One region of the Peribacillus sp. NPDC101481 genome, then DNA from elsewhere that is predicted to be linked to it. Evidence: riboswitches for the same ligand, from Rfam matches in the RefSeq annotation. Region 1 holds a riboswitch; each other region holds the start of a gene.
What was found. Region 1 has a riboswitch for cyclic di-AMP ahead of ACIROD_RS09070 (APC family permease). Riboswitches for the same ligand answer to the same signal wherever they lie in the genome.
Positions count from the first base shown of each region.

Region 2: it holds a riboswitch for cyclic di-AMP, as region 1 does, so the genes downstream of both, ACIROD_RS21815 (TrkH family potassium uptake protein) here and ACIROD_RS09070 (APC family permease) in region 1, are expected to answer to the same signal.
Region 3: it holds a riboswitch for cyclic di-AMP, as region 1 does, so the genes downstream of both, ACIROD_RS25880 (cation:dicarboxylate symporter family transporter) here and ACIROD_RS09070 (APC family permease) in region 1, are expected to answer to the same signal.

Region 1 is NZ_JBIWNJ010000001.1:1,871,448-1,873,720, forward strand. It holds gene ACIROD_RS09070 (APC family permease) at 1-1,212, opposite strand, end outside; cyclic di-AMP (ydaO/yuaA leader) riboswitch at 1,351-1,497, opposite strand; gene ACIROD_RS09075 (GtrA family protein) at 1,844-2,273, opposite strand, start outside; gene ACIROD_RS09080 (glycosyltransferase family 2 protein) at 2,259-2,273, opposite strand, start outside.
Region 2 is NZ_JBIWNJ010000004.1:28,514-30,786, reverse strand. It holds gene ACIROD_RS21815 (TrkH family potassium uptake protein) at 1-1,096, opposite strand, end outside; cyclic di-AMP (ydaO/yuaA leader) riboswitch at 1,249-1,391, opposite strand; gene ACIROD_RS21810 (hypothetical protein) at 1,723-1,914, shown strand; gene ACIROD_RS21805 (TetR/AcrR family transcriptional regulator) at 2,127-2,273, opposite strand, start outside.
Region 3 is NZ_JBIWNJ010000010.1:8,205-10,477, forward strand. It holds gene ACIROD_RS25875 (efflux RND transporter periplasmic adaptor subunit) at 1-479, shown strand, start outside; cyclic di-AMP (ydaO/yuaA leader) riboswitch at 681-828, shown strand; gene ACIROD_RS25880 (cation:dicarboxylate symporter family transporter) at 1,001-2,260, shown strand.

The DNA.
Region 1 (2,273 bases):
CATCCAGCCTTTTGGCTTTTCGCGAACCCATTTAACGATCATGCCAGTCTGGGACAACGTAAATGGAATGAATACCCCTACCGCATAAAGCGGAATGAGATTTTCAGTATGTCCTTCAAATGCGACAATCAAGATGATGGATGCAAGTCCCAGTATGATGATTCCATTGGAATACCCTAATCGGTCCCCTCTGATCGTAAACGCCCTTGGTATGAATTTATCCTTCGCAAGATTTACCGCAAGCAGAGGGAAAGCCGAATAGCCAGTATTGGCCGCAAGTATCAAGATCAGGGCAGTCGTACCTTGAATGAAGAAATACATGAAATTCCGTCCAAAGATCTCTTCAGCAATCTGGGAGACGACAGTTACCTCTGCGCTGGGAACAATGCTTAAATAATAGCCTAAGAATACGATTCCCGAAAATAATACAGCTAGCAATGAACCCATCGCTATTAAAGTTTTCGCAGCATTATTCGGGGCTGGATCTTTAAAGTTCGGGATTGCATTGGAAATTGCTTCTACTCCTGTCAAGGCGGAGCTTCCTGATGCAAATGCTCTTAGCAGTATAAATAAACTGATGCCCGCTACCGGAGTCCCGATTGATGTGTGCAATTCAGGTGAAACTCCTCCTGTTAAAATCTTGTAAATTCCAACACCGATCAAGATGAACAAGGCTAAAACGAATAGGTACACCGGATAGGCCAAAACAGAGGCTGACTCCGTAACCCCCCGAAGGTTCAGGATTGTAAGTAGAATCACGAATATGATGGCAATGACGACATTATAGGAATGCAGGCCAGGAAAAGCGGACGTGATTGCATCTGTACCTGCAGAGACACTTACAGCCACAGTTAATATATAATCTACCAATAAAGATCCTCCAGCTATCAGCCCTGGATTGACTCCTAAATTGTTTTTTGAAACCACATAGGCCCCCCCGCCATGCGGATAAGCGAAAATGATTTGTCTATAAGACAAAATCAAAGCAGCTAAGAGGATCAATACTCCGATCGCGATAGGGATGGAATACCAGAATGCTGCAGCACCGACCGTTATCAGGACGATCAATATTTGCTCCGGCCCATATGCAACCGAAGACAAAGCATCAGAAGATAATATCGCCAAAGCCTTTGTTTTGTTAAGCTTTTGTTCACCAAGTGCATTTGACTTTAAAGGTCTCCCAATCAAGAACCTCTTTATAGAAGATAACATCAAGATTTCACCACCATAGTTAATTTATAAGTTTATGTTACCCAGCTGTAGCAAAAAACTAGACGAAACATAAAAATGCCTACAAGTCATAGCTAAATAGACCTGTAGACATCAATTTTTTTGTCTAACAAGCTCCACCTTCCTTCTCATATAACGCTTACGAGGTTAGCTGTCGGATTCGGACCTAAGAGTAGCCCTACCTTTTTAAAAAGGATTCACCCCTTGGATTGTAAACAATCCCAATAACGGGTCCCCCGCACCATAAGGTTTAAGCGATTTAGAAATATGAAACTGTTGATTATCATACTCCCGTGAAATGGAAATGTAAATGAAAATTTTGCTCAAAAATAAATAATTCTTTGTAAGTGAGGTTTTGTTCTTGGCTTATATAACATAAGTCATGCAATGACATGATTCGAAGGTAGGAAAGGAGGTAAGTAAAGGTCAAAATCCAGGGGCATATGAACAAAAGGTGGTCCGAAAAGGAAAAAAATCACCTTCATGAAGAATGCGATGAATTAACCAGATCTGCCCCAGCTCGGATCGTCATTAAAAGGGTAAACTTGCATTAAATATCAAATTCCGCTTTTATTCCCGTCCAATAGGGGCACTATTCCACTGATTCACCTAATTAGTTCCTTCCTTCTTGAATTGGTCTCAGATTGCTTTTTTTAAAGACAAAGTATTTCTGGCCAATATAGTTAAGCACGGTATAAAAGATTGTTCCTATGAGAACAGCCAAATTTTGTTGTATGGATAAATGGACGGATCCTTCCAGTGATTCCGCAATGGCTTGGCCTATAGAATAAGCGGCGGAATAACAAATCAGGATGACGCATAAGAAACGGGCAACTCCTCGCCGCCATTCTATATCACTTTTAAAGGTAAAAGTCCTGTTCAAAAGAAAACTCGTTACTGCTCCCGTTCCATTGCCGAAAAAGGTGGAGACCCAGTAAGATAATTCAAGAACATTCATAAGAAAAAGCATGATGGAAAGTCCAACCGCTGTATTGACTATCCCAACCAATAAAAAGCGGATAAAGGAGTTAGTGTGTTTTAGA
Region 2 (2,273 bases), on a different contig from region 1:
TGATGGTCAGCAGAATGGAGATGAGTGAAACCATGAATACGCCAATGAATGTAACGGATAATGCTTTAAAAATCGTTTCATTCACAATGCGGTGACGGAATAATACCACATCACCCTTTCCTTTAATCTGTGACCAAACGGTACCGACAAGCGTCGCCAATGTAGTCGTTTTAATCCCGCCGCCAGTCGATCCGGGTGATGCCCCGACGAACATCAGAAAAATGATGAGCAGTAATGTTGGTTGAGTTAAATCAGGGATATTCAGCGTATTGGAGCCTGCCGTCCTTGGTGATACCGATTGAAATAATGATGACAGCGTTTTACCCATGAAAGATAAAGGCTGCAATGTCTTGGCATTGCCGAACTCGAATAGAAAGATTAAAATTGCTCCGGCAATCGTAAGGGTTAAGCTAGTCGCTAGAACGATCTTCGTATGTACTGATAAACGATGGGTATTCCGATATTCATATAGTTCATTCATTACGATAAAACCTATTCCTCCAAACGTGATGAGGAAGGCGACGGTAAGGGTTACGAATGGATCCGATACATATGGGGTCAAACTCCTGAATTCCCCCATTAAATCGAAGCCGGCATTATTGAAATTCGAGATGGAATGAAAAACCCCGTAATAGACCGCTTTAACGATTGGCATGTCAAAAGAAAAGCGAATCGATAAGATAAGTGCACCCATGCCTTCAATGATGGCCGTGAAAATTAAAAGCCGTTTCACTAATCTGACTACACCCGCCATGGATAGATTATTTAACGACTCCTGCAGAACTAACCTGCCTTTTAAAGAAATCTTTTTGCCTAAAAGGAAAAAGATAAACGTCGCAAATGTCATGAACCCTAAGCCGCCTACCTGAATCAGTGTTAAGATGACCAACTCACCAAAAGTGGTGAAGGTCGATCCCGTATCCACAACGACCAGTCCTGTTACACATGTAGCGGAAGTCGAGGTGAATAAAGCATCCAGAAAAGAAAGACCATGGCCATTTTCTGTGGAAATCGGCAGGGTCAATAAATAGGCCCCGATAAGTATCAGGATGGCAAAGCCAAGTACAAGTATTTTTGGCGGATCCAATTTTGTCATTCTCAAATGATCATCCCTACTGTATGACTTTTAATCATCAATCTGCTTTTCGAATCTTTTTAAAGGCATAATAAAAAGACCTGCGAAAACATCGAATAGCTGTATTGCCACAAAAAGCGTGCAAAAAAAGCTCCCGAAATAGGCGGTCTTATGACCTCCTTCGCTTTAGCCGACGAAGTTAGCTGACGGGTAGGATGGCGAAAGAGCTGATCTCATCCCTTCTGCAAGGCAGAATTAACCCCAAATGATTGGGTCCTCCGTACTCAATTTCCATGAGTTTTGGCCGAAATGCATTAAATTGATAAACGTATTCTACTCCCATCATTTAGCAGTTGTAAACCCCTAAATCGTAAAAAAATATTTCTTTAACAAAACTGAAAATTTACGTTTTATTTACATTTAGAAAACGTATTGACAAATATTAGTTAGCACATTATGATAGGTTCGATTAATCCAATTATGATAACCGGCATCGATGTACTTTATTCAATAATTTCAAGCAGAACATGCGATGCCAATCAAAATTTTCTAACATATATTTTATGTTTCTTTTGTAAATGATAAAGAAAAAAGCATTGCATTTGTATTTAAAGATTCAAGACATTTTATTAAAAAGGCGGGCAATTATGGAGAAGACGTTCAATAGATATGTTATTAATGCTACAGGCAAGGGTGGCCAGACATATTTAACACAATGCCAGGATAAAGATGCACTAAGGAAATGGATAGCCGATCATGAGGATCAAATCATTATGGATGAGTTAAGGATAACGGATAAGAAAAAGAATCCGTTCTTAAAATTGTTTTCCCTAAGGTAAATCAACTGCATCCAACATTCATTAGCGGTATTCAATTATTTATTCCCTGTGTTCTATCCGGAATGCTGAGCGAAAAATCCATATCTTGTTTTGCTTTGAAACTCATTTATTATAATGAGTTTTTTTGCGTTGGTTATTTAGAGGCAAAAGCGAAGGAAAAAATGTAATCCGATTTAAAGGCATGTTGATGGAACCTGCCTTTAATGAATCGTTCATTGGATGAATGTGCGCAATTGGCTGATGAAGTTCAAGATTTGAAAATGGATTTTCGCCATTTCTTCCGCCGTTTGTTTTTCACAGTTCTCTAGCCACTCAGTAATCACCCCTAAAATCGCCGATGTCAGGAAGGCGTGCATATA
Region 3 (2,273 bases), on a different contig from region 1:
AAAAGGCATTGAAAGGGACGATAGGTCGCATCCATTCCTATCCCGCTGAAGAGCCGTCATTAAAAAAGGATAACAGATTTCCATTTCAGGCACTAATCGAACCGGAAGGTGAAGAAACGGAAGCTTTGTTGGTGGGATCCAAAGTGAATCTTACTGTAATAACCAATGAGAAAGCCGGTGTACCCTCCATTCCTATAGAAGCCATAAAAAACCATAAACAGCCTTATATTTACAAATTGACTAAAAATGGCTATGTGGATAAACATTACATTACAAAAGGGCTTAAGGCTGAAGGGAAGCAAGAAATCATAAACGGACCGTCGGTAGGTGACGTCATTCTAATGGAGCCGGATGTGTCGAAGAACCATTCTTATTTCATTACCCCAATCCAATTTGGAAAAGTGAAGGCAGCAACTTATAAAAAATTCACCTCTAGGGAAAAAGTAAGATATCTGTTACTTGGCGTATTGGAAAAATAACCGCTTCTTTCATCAAGAGAGGTGATGTCAAATTAGTGATTAATTATATATCAATATAACTTATATTATTAAAAATCGGGAAGAGTAATTATAGATACAATAGTCTCTAATACAGAATATTCAGATATATTTAAAGATTTTTTCTAGAACTAATGCGAATAAATATTTACAGATTATCATTTTTAGTATAATATTTTATTATAAGTTAACTCGCTTAATCTTATTCCAAGAACGGGGGACCCATTTTTGTGGATTTTATCCGCTAGGGGTGAATTCAGAAATGAAAGGGCATTTGTGTTTCCAATTCCTAACCCGACAGCTAACCTCGTCAGCGTCTTTAAGGGAACATGTGTGAATATTCACGCCAATAAGAAATCGACACATGAAGTGTCTTTTTTTTCGGCGTAAAGACAGAGTTTTTCAAAAAAAGAAAAATTACTTTCTTTTATTAGTATCTTGTTTCCCTTACCGAGACAAAAATGTTTTTGCATCAAAGACTTTATGGAAGGTGAGGAAAGTAAATGAAGAAATTCAAATTAAGTTTAGCTAGCCAAATTTTCATTGGTTTAATTTTAGGGATTATCGTTGGTGCCATTTTTTATGGTAGTGAGACGGCCCAAAACTTTTTACAGCCATTCGGAGACATTTTCCTACGAATGATTAAAATGATTGTAGTACCAATCATTGTGTCAAGTCTTATCGTTGCAGTTGCAGGTGTAGGCGATTTAAAATCAGTAGGTAAACTTGGAGCTAAATCAATATCATACTTTGTTGTAGTAACTATGATAGCGATTGCTGTTGGTTTAATTTCAGCGAATATCATCCAGCCTGGTGTTGGTGTAAATATGGACAAGCTAGAACAAACTGATATTTCTACCTATGTTGATACAGCAGAAACTAAGCAGCATGAATCGTTCGTAGATACAATCGTTCACATTGTGCCATCCAATCCAGTTAAAGCCATGGTAGAAGGCGATATGCTAGCGATCATTTTCTTCTCCGTGTTGTTTGGACTTAGTATTGCGGCCATCGGTGAAAAGGGTAAACCAGTATTCCGTTTCTTCCAAGGTGTAGCTGAAGGAATGTTCTACCTAACTAACATGGTCATGAAATTCGCTCCTATCGGTGTATTTGCACTAATCGGTGTGACGATCTCCAAATTCGGTTTGGAATCTTTAATTCCGTTAGGAAAGTTAGCGCTTTCTGTTTACGGAACAATGATTTTCTTTGTAATAGTCATTCTTGGTCTTATTGCGAAATTTGTCGGATTCAATATCTTTACGTTGATTAAACTTCTAAAAGAAGAATTGATTCTTGCTTTCTCTACTGCAAGTTCAGAAGCGGTTCTTCCTAAGATCATGGAAAAAATGGAAAAAGCGGGATGTCCGAAACATATTGCTACATTTGTTATTCCGACTGGATATTCTTTTAACCTTGATGGTTCTACATTATACCAAGCGTTAGCAGCTATCTTCATCGCTCAAATGTACGGAATCGATTTAAGCATGTATGAGCAAATTACGCTAATGCTAGTGTTAATGATCACATCCAAAGGGATTGCGGGTGTACCAGGTGTATCTTTCGTAGTTCTTTTAGCGACATTGGGAACTGTCGGTATTCCTATTGAAGGTCTAGCATTCATTGCCGGTATTGACCGTATTCTTGATATGGGACGTACAGTAGTAAACGTTATCGGTAATTCACTTGCGGCAATCGTTATCTCTAAATGGGAAGGTCAATTCAACCCGCCTTCCAAAAAAGAATTAGAACAAGTTTCTTAATACAAAAAATCCA